Regions from separate parts of the Peteryoungia algae genome, predicted to be linked through region 3. Evidence: riboswitches for the same ligand, from Rfam matches in the RefSeq annotation. Region 3 holds a riboswitch; each other region holds the start of a gene.

Region 1 (4,512 bases), 930 kb from region 3:
AAGCCGCCCGCAGCCAAGGCCGGGGCGGCTCGATATCAACACATTCCAGCGTCCTGCCTAGAGCGGGCGCTGTCAGTTCTGCCGCTTAATAATAGGGCGACAGGCACTGGCGGCGGGGGCCGTTATACGGCTGGAAGGTGTTCGAACGGCTGTCGTAGGAACGATAGCGGGCCTGGCACCAGCTGTAGTGGCGCGGATTCAAGCCGGCTGCGCGCGGCGCTACCGGAACCGCCCGCGGCTGGGCGATCGCACCGCCGATGATGGCGCCGGCCGCAAATGCTGCGAGTGGATACCAATAGCCATTGCGGTAGCGGTAGCCTGCACGGCGCTCGCGATAACCGCGATGGCCGTTCCAGTAGCGGGCGCGCTCGTAGCGATCATAGCGGTCATAGCGGCGCTCGCGGTACTGCACGTTGGTGGCATCGGTTGCGGCTGCGATCGGCGCGACCGGGCGGATGATCTGGGCCTGAGCCGGGACCATGCTTGTAACGGCCAGGATTGACGCGAGCGCGGCGACGGCGGTTGTCTTCAATGCAGTCATCATGGTGGTTCTCCCTGCATGTTTCTCACAGTCGTCAGGAGCGGGCGACACCCGAGCCTCGACCTTGAAGCGTAAGTTAGTAAAGCCAGCCTGAACTCAAAATTAACATGCCGTTCATGCTCGCGCTCTGCGCGTAACGGTTTCGTGACCACTCTCGCGCGCAAGTTTCCGTCAACGGCACAAGCGGGATATTGTTCCATCCAATGGCAAAACGCCGAAAGGGCGGTGCCAATGGCGACCGCCCTTTCTCGATGGCTGCAAGGCAGTCACGCCTTCGGCTCAGGCCTCGATCTCGATGTCGCTCTTCGGTCGCGAACAGCAGGCGAGAATGTAGCCTTCGTCAATCTCGTCGTCGAGGATGCCGCCATTATGGTCCATTTCGACCTCGCCCGAGAGCTTCATCACCTTGCAGGTGCCGCACAGCCCGGACTCGCAGGCCGCCCCGATGCGCACGCCAGCGGCACGGGCTGCCTGAAGAACCGTGTGGCCGGGCGCGCAGAGACCGTCCCTGCCCGACATGGCGAAGGTGACCTTCGTCGCCTGTTCTCCATCGGTGTAATCGGCGACAACAACCAGAGGCTCCGCCTTGACCGGCTGGAAAGCCTCCTCGTGATATTGCTCCATGTCGAAGCCAGCACCTTCGAGCGCTTCGCGCACGGTCGCCATGAAGGGTGCCGGGCCGCAGCAAAAGACTGTCCGCTCAAGGAAATCAGGTGCGAGAAGTGCGATCTTCGCCTTGTCGATGCGACCCTTCAGACCCGACCAGAGCTGACCCCGGCCGAGCTGCTCGATGATGAAGCCGAGCTGGAAGTTCGGCATGTCGCGCGCCTTGGCTTCCAGCTCCCAGCGGAAGATGATGTCGTCGGGCGAACGCGCGCAGTTCAGGAACGTGATGTCGCTGTCGGGGGCCCGGTCGCTCAGATCGCGCGTCATCGACATCATCGGCGTCACGCCGGAGCCGGCGGAAACGAAGAGGTATTTCTTGCCAGGGTGCTTGGCGTAGGAGAAGTCGCCAAGCGGGCCGAATGCCTTCAGCGCCATGCCAGGCCGCAGATTGTCGAACATCCAGCGCGTGCCGATACTCTCCTTCTGCGCCTTGACCGTCACGGCAACCGTATAGGGTCGCGACGGGCTGGACGAGAGGGTATAGGTGCGCATGACCGGCTCGGGGCCGACCGGAATTTCGAGTGTGACGAACTGGCCGGGCAAATAGCGAAACCACAGGCCCGGCTTGCTGGGCCTGAAGGTGAAGGTCATCACGTCGGCGGCCTCAGGTGTGACGGCGACGCATTCCAGCAGATGCTCCCGGTCGGACCAGGGGCGCATCTCATCGACGTGGCGGTACTGGGTGATGGCGATGTTCATCTCATGCCACCACAGACAGGCGGGCCTTGTCGCCCTGGAGCCGGTTGATCATGAAGGTCGTGTACCACTCGACGAATTGCATGACGCCACCCTCGTGCTCGACGGAATAGGGACCAGGTTCATAGGCGGGCGAGCGAATGCCAAAGGCATTTTCCTCGACGATCGACCGGTCCTGATCGTTCGTCATTTCCCAGACATGAGTAAGTTCCTTGAGGTCGTAGTCCACACCTTCGACCGCATCCTTGTGCACGAGCCATGTGGTGGTGACGGCAGTTTCTTCGGCAGACAGGGGCGTCACCCGGAAAGAGATCGCATGGTCGACGAGGATGTGGTTCCAGGTCGAGGGATAGTGGAACAGCAGCAGTGTGCCGATATGCGAGGTGGAAACGTCGTCAGACAGCGGCCGACGGACAGCGCGCTTGCCGGACAGAGTGTAGCTCTCGGCATCCTGGATCAAGGGCATGCGGGCCGTTCGGAACTGGCCCGACGGATCCATATTGAAGGCGCTCGGAAGCCCGGCAGCCTCGCAGCGCTGCCAGTGCTCGGCGATCACGGGATCGTCACCGGCGCCCTGCACGCCGGTCGCCGTCGGGGCTTCCGGATAGGTGCGGCAGAGTTCCGGATGATTGCCGGCGCAATGGTAGCATTCGCGGTTGTTTTCCCAGACGAGCTTCCAGTTGCCCTTTTCGATGATCGTGCTGCGATGGGCGACCTTGGCCTCGGAAAGCCGGTGCGGCTTCATGTAGGGCTCGATCGAGGCCCGGACTGGCGCGAAATCGGCAGGCTCATTGGCGAGGCAAATGAAGATATAGCCCCCGACACTTTCGCAATGCACCGGCTTGAGGCCAAATTCGCTCTTGTCGAAGGTTTCGCCCATCTGACGGGCAAAGACGAGCGAGCCGTCGAGGTCATAGGTCCAGTTGTGATAGGGACAGACGAGCTTGGCAGAGGCACCGCGATCGGAGGTGCAGACGCGGTGGCCGCGATGGCGGCAGGTGTTGTGGAAGGCGCGGATGACCTGATCCTTGCCACGGACCAGGACCACAGGATAATCGCCGATCTGGGCGGTGAAATAATTGCCGGCGCGGGGAATCTCGCAGTCGTGGCCAATGAACAGCCAGTCGCGATACCAGATCTGCTCCATGTCGAGCTTGAAGTAGTCCTGGTCGATGTAAAAGGGCTGCTCGAGCGAGAAGCCTTCGCGGCGATTCTTGAGCTGGCGCAGCATGTTGGCCTGCAGGTCCATGTCGTCCTCGTTTGCAAAACCCGGGGGAGAAGAGAGCACAGCCCGTCACCGCCTTGAAAAGACGCTGCATGGCTATCTCCGGTCGCCCTCCGCAACCTCAAATGTCCATCTGCCAAGGCTGGTTTCCGGGCTCAGGAGTGGTCCATTCGCGGACCGCGTCGGCGCCTTCCCAGGGTCGCCCCCAGTGGCCTTTTGCCATAACGCATTCTCCACCACCGTTGCGGGGGCAGCGCCGGATTTCGACCGGCTTCCCGATTTCCCACCCTCCCTAGCAGGGCAGCACCTCGAGCTTGACTTGCATCTAATCACACGGCGCAGACGCGCGCTGCACTGCGAAACGACACGGCCCAAATCGTTTGCGACATGGAGCGAAGTCGGTGTGGAAACGAAGATCCGGGGAATTTTCCATTGTTTTCCAAGGCCTGCAGCAACGCACTATATTTCGCCTCTGAAAGCATGGCGCAAACGGGCGACTGAGATCGATTTACAATATTTGCGCTGCGGCAAGCCTCGCGAAATCTCGACCCGATAGAATACCGTCAAATCATGATTAACCATGCTGCGTTAAGCTCAAGCAATCAGTCCGGGTACAGTCAGAGCGTCAAGATGCAGAAACTCAGATACTACGCGGCTCCCAAAGCAGAAACAAAAGCGGCGCCGCCCACCAGGGCAGTCCATACCGAGTTCCTGAGGACCGGTCGGATCTCGCGCAGCCGCGAGGATTGGCTGCCGGACGAGCGGCGCTATCTTTCCTATGAGGAAGTCGCAGCCCGCACCGGACGCCGGCTGGAACGGGCCGCCGAGACCACCCATGAGCGGATCAATGCCTTTCACCACTCGGTGAAGTTTCCCAAGATCATCTTTCATCGCACGCTGAACGACAGCCCGCATCTGGGCTATTGTCACGTGACGGCGGCGCGCACCAACTTTGCGCAATATGCCGATGTGAAATGGGCCTTCTATATCGCCAACTTCTTTGCAGAACTCGGCGGCGAAGACGTCTTCTTCGAGCAGATCAAGCAGAACTACGGACGGATGTATTTCGCTGTGGCGATCAAGCCGGAAGCAGAAAACAAGTCGATGACCATCGACCGCTCATTCCGCGACAATGGCCTGCTCTTCCAGACCATCGATCCGAAAGAGGCGCTGCGCAATGTGCTGATGCTCGGCGCAAGAAACGCCGAGCTTCGAAAGATCATCACGACGCTCTGAAAGACGAGGCCTGGACCTCAGGTGCCGAAACCGCCGACCGGCTTTTTCTTGTAGAGCAGCCAATCCTTCGAGACATAGTCGCTCGCCCCGTAGATCGTCACTGTGTCGCCGCCGGCCGTCTTGGAGGTGGCCAGCGCCTTTTCGGCGA
Region 2 (4,512 bases), 2.2 Mb from region 3:
TGATGGCGGCCCGGGGGTGATCGTCGGGTTTCCGCGCCAGGGCGAGGCGGGACGGCATAATTCCGTCGCCATTCTCGATGGTGGCCGCATCCTCTCCTTCCGCGACAAGATCGACCTGCCGAATTACGGAGAGTTCGACGAGAAGCGCGTCTTCGTGGAAGGCGAAATGCCGGGTCCCGTCAATTTTCGCGGCGTGCGCATCGGCGTGCCGATCTGCGAAGAGATCTGGAACGATCTCGGGGTCTGCGAGACACTGGCCGAAACGGGTGCCGAAATCCTGCTTGTACCGAATGGTTCGCCCTATTACCGCGGCAAGGTCGACGTGCGCCATCAGGTGGCGCTGCGTCAGGTCATCGAAACCGGGCTGCCGCTCATCTTCGCCAATCAGCTTGGCGGCCAGGACGAACTTGTTTTCGACGGCGCGAGCTTCGCCTTCAACGGTGACAAGTCGCTCGCCTTTCAGATGAGCCAATTCGAGGAGACGCTCTCCGTCACCACCTGGAAACGCTCCGATGACGGCTGGCGCTGCGACCAGGGTCCGATGTCGCGCATACCGGAGAAGGAAGAGGCGGACTACCGAGCCTGCGTGCTGGGTTTCCGAGACTATGTCAACAAGAACGGGTTCAAGAGCGTGGTGCTCGGACTGTCTGGCGGCATCGATTCGGCCATCTGTGCGGCCATTGCCGTGGATGCGCTCGGCGAGGAGCGGGTGCGCACGATCATGCTGCCCTATCGCTATACCTCGCAGGAGAGCTTTGCCGATGCCGAGGCCTGTGCCAAGGCGCTGGGTTGCCACTACGACATCGTGCCCATCCAGGAGCCGGTGGAAGGCTTCCTGTCGTCGCTCTCCGAGATGTTCGAGGGCACCGAGAGCGGTATCACCGAGGAAAACCTGCAGAGCCGTACACGCGGCACGATCCTTATGGCGGTCTCCAACAAGTTCGGCTCGATGGTCGTGACAACGGGCAACAAGTCGGAAATGTCTGTCGGCTATGCCACGCTCTATGGCGACATGAATGGTGGCTTCAATCCGATCAAGGACCTCTACAAGATGCAGGTCTATGCACTCTCGGCCTGGAGGAACCAGAACGTGCCGCCGGGCGCTCTGGGGCCGTCTGGCGAGGTGATCCCGCAGAACATCCTCTCCAAGGCGCCCTCTGCGGAGCTGCGTCCGAACCAGACCGACCAGGACTCGCTTCCGCCCTATCCCGTCCTTGACGACATCCTCGAATGCCTTGTCGAGAAGGAAATGGGCGTCGAGGAGATCGTCGCGCGCGGCCACGACCTTGGGACGGTGCACCGGGTCGAACACCTGCTCTATCTCGCCGAATACAAGCGCCGCCAGTCGGCGCCGGGCGTCAAAATCACCAAGAAGAATTTCGGACGCGATCGTCGCTATCCGATCACGAACCGCTTCCGGGATCGCGCGTGAGCGTCAAATTGCGGGCTTTTGCGGCCCTTTATCAATATTGCCAACGTGTGCTGCGCGGGTAATCGAGTTTATTTGCCGTAGCCACTGAAGCTGGCTTTTCGGCGGACAGGGAGTCCAGGATGCGCAGTTCGGTCGAAATCTACGACATGGCGACACGCGAATGCGAGGTTGTCTGGGAGACGGAAGACCTCGTCGAGGCGCCCAACTGGTCGCGCGACGGTGATTTCCTCGTCATCAATGGCGACGGCCTCATCTATGCACTGCCGCTCGACGAAGATGATCCGGCACCGGAACTGATCGATACCGGTTTTGCCGTCCGGCTCAACAACGACCACGGAATTTCACCTGACGGCGCTTCGATCGTCTTTTCCGACCATACACTCCATGGCAAGTCCTGCATCTATCTGCTCGGCGATGGGGATGACGAGCCACGTCAGGTGACGGCGAATATGCCGTCTTATTGGCATGGCTGGTCGCCGGACGGGAATGTGCTTGCCTATTGCGGTGAACGGAACGGGGCCTTCGACATCTACACGATCCCGACCAAGGGCGGGTCTGAGCAGCGGCTGACTTTTGGCGAGGGACACAATGACGGTCCCGATTATTCGCCCGACGGCCAGTGGATCTATTTCAATTCCAGCCGCACCGGCACCATGCAGATCTGGCGGATGCGCACCGATGGCACGGGACTGGAGCAGCTTACTTCCGATGGCTATGGCGACTGGTTCCCGCATCCTTCGCCAGACGGAAGCAAGGTCCTGTTCCTCTCCTATGACGCCGATGTCTCCGGCCATCCCCGCGACAAGCAGGTCCGGCTTCGGCTGATGGATGCCGATGGCGGAAATGTCGAGACGCTGTTCGAGTTCTTCGGCGGGCAGGGTTCGATCAACGTTCCGAACTGGTCGCCGGACGGGACGGCCTTCGCGTTCGTCCGTTACTTTCCGGTCGAGGATTGACCCTGTCGTTTTTGGCCTGTCGAAGCTTGCCGCTTCGGGATACAAGCGATCAGTCAGGTGCCTGCCGAAGGCAGGAGAATCGGGAAGCCGGCGCAATTCCGGCACGTGCCCAACGCTGTGAGGCGGACATGATGCGCAAGGGGAAACCCGACCACTGGAGCGATCCGGGAAGGTGTGCGTCCTGGATGATGCCCAGTCAGAAGACCGGCCTGGCAAGATAGACCGAGCCTGCGCGGACGGCGGGCGGTTGCGCATTGTGGGGATTACGATGCACGACGATCCGAACGAATTTCTCGTCCGGGCAGCGGGTTTTGTCGAGGAAGACAAGGCCGCTGTCTACCGGGCCATCCATACGCGGCGCGACGTTCGCGACCAGTTTCTGCCCGATCCCTTGCCGGATGACGTGGTGCAAAGGCTGCTCGGGGCGGCCCATGCGGCGCCGTCGGTCGGCTTCATGCAGCCGTGGAATTTCCTGCTGATCAGGAGCCCGGGAACGCGCGATGCGGTGTGGGAAGCATTCGCCCGCGCGAATGCCGAGGCAGAACAAATGTTTCCCGAGGAGCGTCGCAGCGCCTATCGCGCCCTGAAGCTCGAAGGCATCCGCAAGGCGCCGCTCAACATTTGCGTCACCTGCGATCCGGAACGCGCCGGGCCTGTTGTTCTCGGGCGGACCCATGATGCCCGGATGGACGCTTTCTCGACCGTCTGCGCAATCCAGAACCTCTGGCTTGCTGGGCGGGCGGAAGGTGTCGGCCTCGGATGGGTCAGCATTTTCCACGAGGCAGAGCTGAAGGCCATCCTCGGCGTTCCGGACCGGATCCAGATCATCGGCTATCTCTGCCTTGGATATGTCGATGAACTCTATTCGGCGCCCGAACTGGAGGTGAAGGGGTGGCGCCAGCGCCTCGCACTCGAAGACCTCGTCTTCGAGGACCATTGGGGCGAGCGGGCCTCCGCGCCGCTTACTCCTGTAGCGGCTGTGGGCCGGGCGCCGCAGGGTTCCTGAGGTCTATGGTTCCCTTGTCCGGGGGCAGAAACGCCGGTCCGACCCGACGCACGCTCAGGCTCGCCTCGTCCAGATCGCGCTCTGGTGCAGGTGGTATCGCCGCCGGTGCTGGTGCCTTATTCGGGCTGATCTCCATGATGGACGACTGGTAGTCGGGAACCGCCTGGCGTGGGGTCATGCGCTGGTAATAAAGCTGCATGTTGCATCTGCAGGACGGGTCCGTTCCCGTTTGGCGGTTGCGGTAGACAAATGCATTGGGCAGGTCCCGATATGGGCGGCCGGTGACGGCCGAGACCATATCGAGCGTCTCGCTGCGTTCAGGCGCGTGAAAGAAGAGCTCGGTCTCCGTGCCGGGGCACATCTGCTGACACTGGGCCGCGTCCCGGCCAAAATTCATCGGTGATGTCTGGGATGAGATGGGGAAAAAGCCGCCGTCGCAGGTGCGGACGCAAAGCGTGCGGACATTGCCTGCGGGCATCAACGAGATCGGGGGTGGCTCGTTGGAATATGCTGCTTCCGCTTGCCGGTCCGGGCGATAGGGTTCCGGCAAGGTATCCAGATAGGGAATGCGCCCTGCCTCTTCCGGGTAGACTGTTTCGTCGGAGCCGCAGCCATTCGCCTCGAGTGCGGTTACCAGAGCCGCACGCGCATCGGATACGCGGTTCTCGCGAAGATCCGCCAGTCTCGCCGCAAGGATGTCGCGGTTGGATTCCATGCGGGAAATCGCCCGCGCCAGTTCGCTGCAGTCATTGCCACCGTCGGGCCTGATCTGGACGATCGAGGAGGTCAGGCAGCGGAGACGCCGCTGGTCCTGGTGCGCCTTGCGCAATTCTATGTTCTGCTGGGCAATCGCACTTGCATAGCTGTTGATCTCTGGCGAGGTGCCGCCCTCCTGGAGGAGGACTAGCCGATCGCGCAGACGCTCACACAGCGCCGAAGCGTTTGCCGCGTTCGGCAACAGGCTGCCCAGAACGACGATCATCGTGATGGATCTGACTATTCTGATCGGCAAAATTCGTATTTCCGTTGTCGCGTGCAGGGACGAAACGACCCTGATCGCCGGCAGGATAGCGGAGCGGTCCCCAAAGTAAAATGACAGTTGAGTTGGCGGTCGCCGC
Region 3 (4,512 bases):
GCCCAGACCGCCCAGCATCCAGAACACTACCGTATGCGCCGCTCTCGGATCCCCGAGGAAGATTGCGAGATTTCCCAAAGACGTCGCGACAAAGGCGATCGCCACCCCCGAGAGGACAAGGCGGTCGGCACCGGCACCGGTGAAACGGGTCACGGCGACCACGGCCAGCGTCGCCAGGAGAGAACCGGCAAAGGCAAACAGCGGCACTGTGACAAGGCCGAAGATCAATCCGGTATGCAGAAGCGCGATGATGGCTCCCAGGGCACCGCCGGAGGAAACGCCGAGCAGATGCGGATCGGCGAGCGGATTGCGGGTGACGGCCTGCAGCACGGCACCCACCGTGGCGAGACCGGCGCCGACGAGACCGGCAAGAATCACACGCGGAAAGCGCACATCCCAGACGATGCTTTCGCGCCCGGCCGACCAGGTCGGCTCGAAGGTCCCGGGCATCAGCTTGTTGACTAGGATCGACCAGACTGACTCGGCCGGTATGGAGGCTGACCCCAGTGATACGCCTGCTGTCAGGCACAGTGCGAGAAGGAAGAGCGCTAACCCCGCCCAGATGAACAATCGACCTTGCATCATGCTGCCTTGAAACGTGTTGCCCGAGGGGGACGCAGGGCGACCCCTTCGCAGGCATCACATGTTACGCGGATGGAAGGCGTCGGCGAGACGATCGATCGCCTGCACATTGCGCGGGCCGGGCGTCGCCTCGACATATTCCAGCACGACAAAACGATCATGCTTGACCGCATCGAGATTCTTGAAAGCCGGGGTTTCCTTCATGAAGGCGATCTTTTGTTCTGCGGTCACATCGCCGTAGTTGACGATGACGATGACCTCCGGGTTGCGTTCGATGACCGGCTCCCAGGACACTTCGGTCCAGCTCTTTTCGACATCGTCCATGATATTGACGCCACCGGCGGCCTCGATCATGGCAGTCGGAATTCCGAAGCGGCCGGGGGTGAAGGGCTTCTCCGTGCCGGAATCATAGACGAAGACCCGTACGGGTTTCTCGACGGCGCCGACCCGCGTGGTGATCTCATCGAGGCGCTTGCGATAGCCCGCTACCAATTCTTCCGCACGCGCCTCTACGCCGAAGATCTTGCCGAGGTTGAGCAGGTCCACGAACATGTCATCCATGGTCGGCTTGTTCTTTGCCATGATGTGGATGCAGGATTCGGTGAGTTCATAGACCTTGACGCCGAAGGGCTCCAGCGTTTCCGGGGTCACTTCGCCGCCCACCTTCATGCCGTAATTCCAGCCGGCGAAGTAGAAATCGGCGTCGGCGTTCAGCATCACTTCCATCGTCGGGTATTTTGGCGAAAGCTCCGGCAGCTCCTTCACCCCTTCGCGCAGTCCCTCGTCCAGTGTCTTCCAACCGGAAATGCCAGTGTAGCCGACCATGCGGTCCTGCAGTTTCAGGGCGAGCATCATCTCGGTCAGGTTGACGTCGTTGGAAATCGCGCGGGCAGGTGCGGCATCGAAGGTGACTTCCCGATCGCAGCTCTTGACCGTCACCGGATAGGCGAAAGCCGACGTGGCGGTGAAAACCGAGGCGAAAAATGTGGCGGACAGGAGGAGGCGGGTCGCCATATGGACAGGTCCTTTCGAAATCAGTTCAATTCAATTCAAGGGAAAAGGAAAAGCGGTGGGGACGGTGGCTATCGCCCGGCTGGCGGGCGGCGAATACACCAAATGTCCCGGACAGGGCCTGCTCGGTCAGCACGGCTTCCGGCGCGCCGAAGGCACTCATCCGCCCGCCTTGCATCAAGGCCACATGGCTTGCGAATTCGGCAGCCAGATTGATGTCGTGCAGGGTGGTGATGATGGTGAGGTTCAAGGCGCCGAGCAGGTCGAGAATTTCAAGCTGGTGGCGAATGTCGAGATGGTTGGTCGGTTCGTCGAGAATGAGGATCTCGGGCTTCTGGGCCAGCGCACGCGCCACGAGGACACGCTGCTTCTCGCCTCCGGACAGGGTCGAGAACTGCCGACCTGCCAGACGCAGGAGGTCGAGATGGTCAAGCGCATGCTCGGCTTCCGCCCGATCCTGGTCGCTCCAGCCTGCGAAGCCCTCGCGCCACGGAACCCGGCCCATCATCACCACATCTCTGACGGTAAAGGGGAAGTCCCCCGGCATTTCCTGAAGAACCACGGCAACGCGGCGCGCGAGCTGGCGCGCGGTCATCGACCAGATGTCCTGGCCGTCGACCTCGACCCGGCCTTCGAGCGGCGAGACGCCACGATAGAGGCAGCGAAGCAGCGTGGTCTTGCCCGCGCCATTCGGCCCGACAATGGCCATGCGATCACCCGCATCGAGAGCAAATGACACGCCTCGGACGAGGAAATGCGATGGCTTTGGCCCCCAGCCGAGATCAGCGACCCGGACGGAGCATCCCTTGGTGCTGCAGCTCATGGCTGAGCCTCCGCCAGAGAGCGGTGACTTGCCGTCGGGTCACAGGCACGGTGAAAAGTCTGCCGTGCCGGCCTAAGATCGGGAAGAGAATGCATGCCAGTCCTCCGCAGGATTTGTCCGGAGGCAAAATGGCATGAGTTCGGCGCGCCAACGGGCGCTGTGCAAAAGCCAGTTCGTATCCATCGGAACACCCCGTCCGCTTCGGTTTCATCACTTGACGGCAGGTCTCCTGGCTCGCGGACAAACGCTTTCCAATTGCCTTCCCACGGTGACCCGCAGTGGCTCGGCGTGTGAACGCCGCAAGAATGGACAGCAATCCGCTTACAGTTGCGGGGGCAGCCACGGTCTTGGTCCCTATTGGGTCTTCCGCACCGTGTTCCCTATTAATCCCCTCGGAGTCATCCGTTGAGGGAACCGTCATCTGCTTGCATAGGATCTGCAGACCCCGGCGGTCAAGCCTTGATCTTTTCGTTATGTAATATCATTACGACTAGCAAGCGCCACCGACCTTGTCCACCCAAAAATCAGGCGCGCAATCAACTCGCCGCTCTATCCTTGGCTTCCGTTGCGGGCACCGTGGCGGCGACCGCCGTTTCGTCAATCACGCGCGCGCCTCTCTGGCGTGTCGAATAACGCCAGATCCACTGGATGCTGACGAGCAGCCGCTTCTCGAAATTGACAAGCAAATACACGTGGACGAGGGCCCATAGCAGCCAGGCAAGCCGACCCTTGATCTGCCAGGATCCGAAGTCAAAAATGGCGGCATTCCGCCCGATGACCGCGGTGTTGCCCCGATTGCGGAAGTGAAACGTGGGAATGGGTTTGCCAAAGAGGAGGTTGGCTTTCAGCGCGCGACCGAGAAATATTCCCTGTTGCTTGGCTACCTGCGCAAGGGCCGGCAGCGGATTGCGGTCCTTTCCTACGGCAAGAGCCGTATCGCCCAATGCGTATATGCCGGCCGTGCCCGTGACCGACAGATCCGGCGCCACCGGCAGCCGGCCGCCAGCTCCCGGCTCAATGCCCAGCCATTCGGCCGCGGGAGACGCCTTCACGCCGGCTCCCCAGACAATGCAGCTTGCAGGCAGGAACGTGCCGCCAGCCTGAACCCCCTCTGCCGTGATATCTTCGACAGGCGTATTGAGGCGTATATCGACGCCGATTCCTGCAAGGTAATCGGATGCATATCGCGAGAGAGTTTCCGGGAAGGTTGACAGAATCCTCGGTCCCGCCTCGATGAGCAGCACCGTCAATTGATCGGGATGCAGCCTGCGGAAATCCTGGGCTATCATGAAACGACCCAGTTCAGAGATTGCGCCCGCCATTTCGACGCCTGTCGGTCCACCGCCGATGACCACGCTGGTCAAAAGATTGCGCTTTTCGGCCTCGTCCGTGCTTCGCTCCGCCTTCTCAAAAGCGAGAAGGAGCCTGTGGCGGATGTCTCGGGCTTCGTGAACGGATTTCAGACCCGGCGCATGCTGCTGCCAGTCCTGATGTCCGAAATAGTTGTAGGTGGAGCCTGTCGCGAGCACGAGGCGATCAAAGAGGATCGAGCCACCGTCTTTCAGAATGACCGTCCGTGCGGGTGCATCGACCGACACGACCTCGGCCATCACGACATGGATGTTCTCATACCGGCCCAGCGTGCGGCGAATGGGTTCTGAGATATCTGCCGGCGACAAGGCCGCTGTCGCGACCTGGTAGAGCAGCGGCTGGAAGAGGTTGTGGTTGCGACGATCGATCACCGTGACGTCGATTTCCGTATTGCCCAGCGCCTGGGCACAGGCCAGACCACCGAAGCCTGCGCCGACGATGACCACATGCGGCCTCTTCGTCGCGCTCTCCGTCTCGCTTTTCATCATCAGCTCTCCGTCACCGTTCCCAAGGCAAACAGAAGGCACCTGCAAATGTTCCTGCGGAACGGTTGGCAGGCCTGGCAGTTGGTCAAAGTTCAACATCCACAAACAGCCACAAGGAGACTAGCCATGAGCACGTACTCGCCAAAAGATGGAAAGCCGGGAACCACAGACCAATCTCCGCGATGGGAAGGACCAAAGGATAACAGGCCAAGCGGCTATATGCCGGCAAAGGACGATCCA

Evidence for each region. A riboswitch is a leader RNA that binds a small molecule or an ion and turns the genes downstream of it on or off. The one in region 3 is predicted to bind cobalamin.
Region 1: it holds a riboswitch for cobalamin, as region 3 does, so the genes downstream of both, QTL56_RS20315 (aromatic ring-hydroxylating oxygenase subunit alpha) here and QTL56_RS15845 (ABC transporter ATP-binding protein) in region 3, are expected to answer to the same signal.
Region 2: it holds a riboswitch for cobalamin, as region 3 does, so the genes downstream of both, bluB (5,6-dimethylbenzimidazole synthase) here and QTL56_RS15845 (ABC transporter ATP-binding protein) in region 3, are expected to answer to the same signal.

What each region holds. Positions count from the first base shown of each region.
Region 1 is NZ_CP128477.1:4,281,399-4,285,910, reverse strand. Features, by position in the region: gene QTL56_RS20325 (BA14K family protein) at 86-544, opposite strand; gene QTL56_RS20320 (FAD-binding oxidoreductase) at 821-1,906, opposite strand; gene QTL56_RS20315 (aromatic ring-hydroxylating oxygenase subunit alpha) at 1,908-3,152, opposite strand; cobalamin riboswitch at 3,252-3,454, opposite strand; gene QTL56_RS20310 (DUF6656 family protein) at 3,759-4,364, shown strand; gene QTL56_RS20305 (GGDEF domain-containing protein) at 4,382-4,512, opposite strand, start outside.
Region 2 is NZ_CP128477.1:1,181,207-1,185,718, reverse strand. Features, by position in the region: gene QTL56_RS05930 (NAD+ synthase) at 1-1,432, shown strand, start outside; gene QTL56_RS05925 (TolB family protein) at 1,552-2,388, shown strand; cobalamin riboswitch at 2,427-2,615, shown strand; gene bluB (5,6-dimethylbenzimidazole synthase) at 2,657-3,394, shown strand; gene QTL56_RS05915 (DUF2865 domain-containing protein) at 3,351-4,376, opposite strand.
Region 3 is NZ_CP128477.1:3,348,268-3,352,779, reverse strand. Features, by position in the region: gene QTL56_RS15855 (FecCD family ABC transporter permease) at 1-585, opposite strand, end outside; gene QTL56_RS15850 (ABC transporter substrate-binding protein) at 640-1,596, opposite strand; gene QTL56_RS15845 (ABC transporter ATP-binding protein) at 1,622-2,416, opposite strand; cobalamin riboswitch at 2,619-2,850, opposite strand; gene QTL56_RS15840 (NAD(P)/FAD-dependent oxidoreductase) at 2,953-4,272, opposite strand; gene QTL56_RS15835 (hypothetical protein) at 4,399-4,512, shown strand, end outside.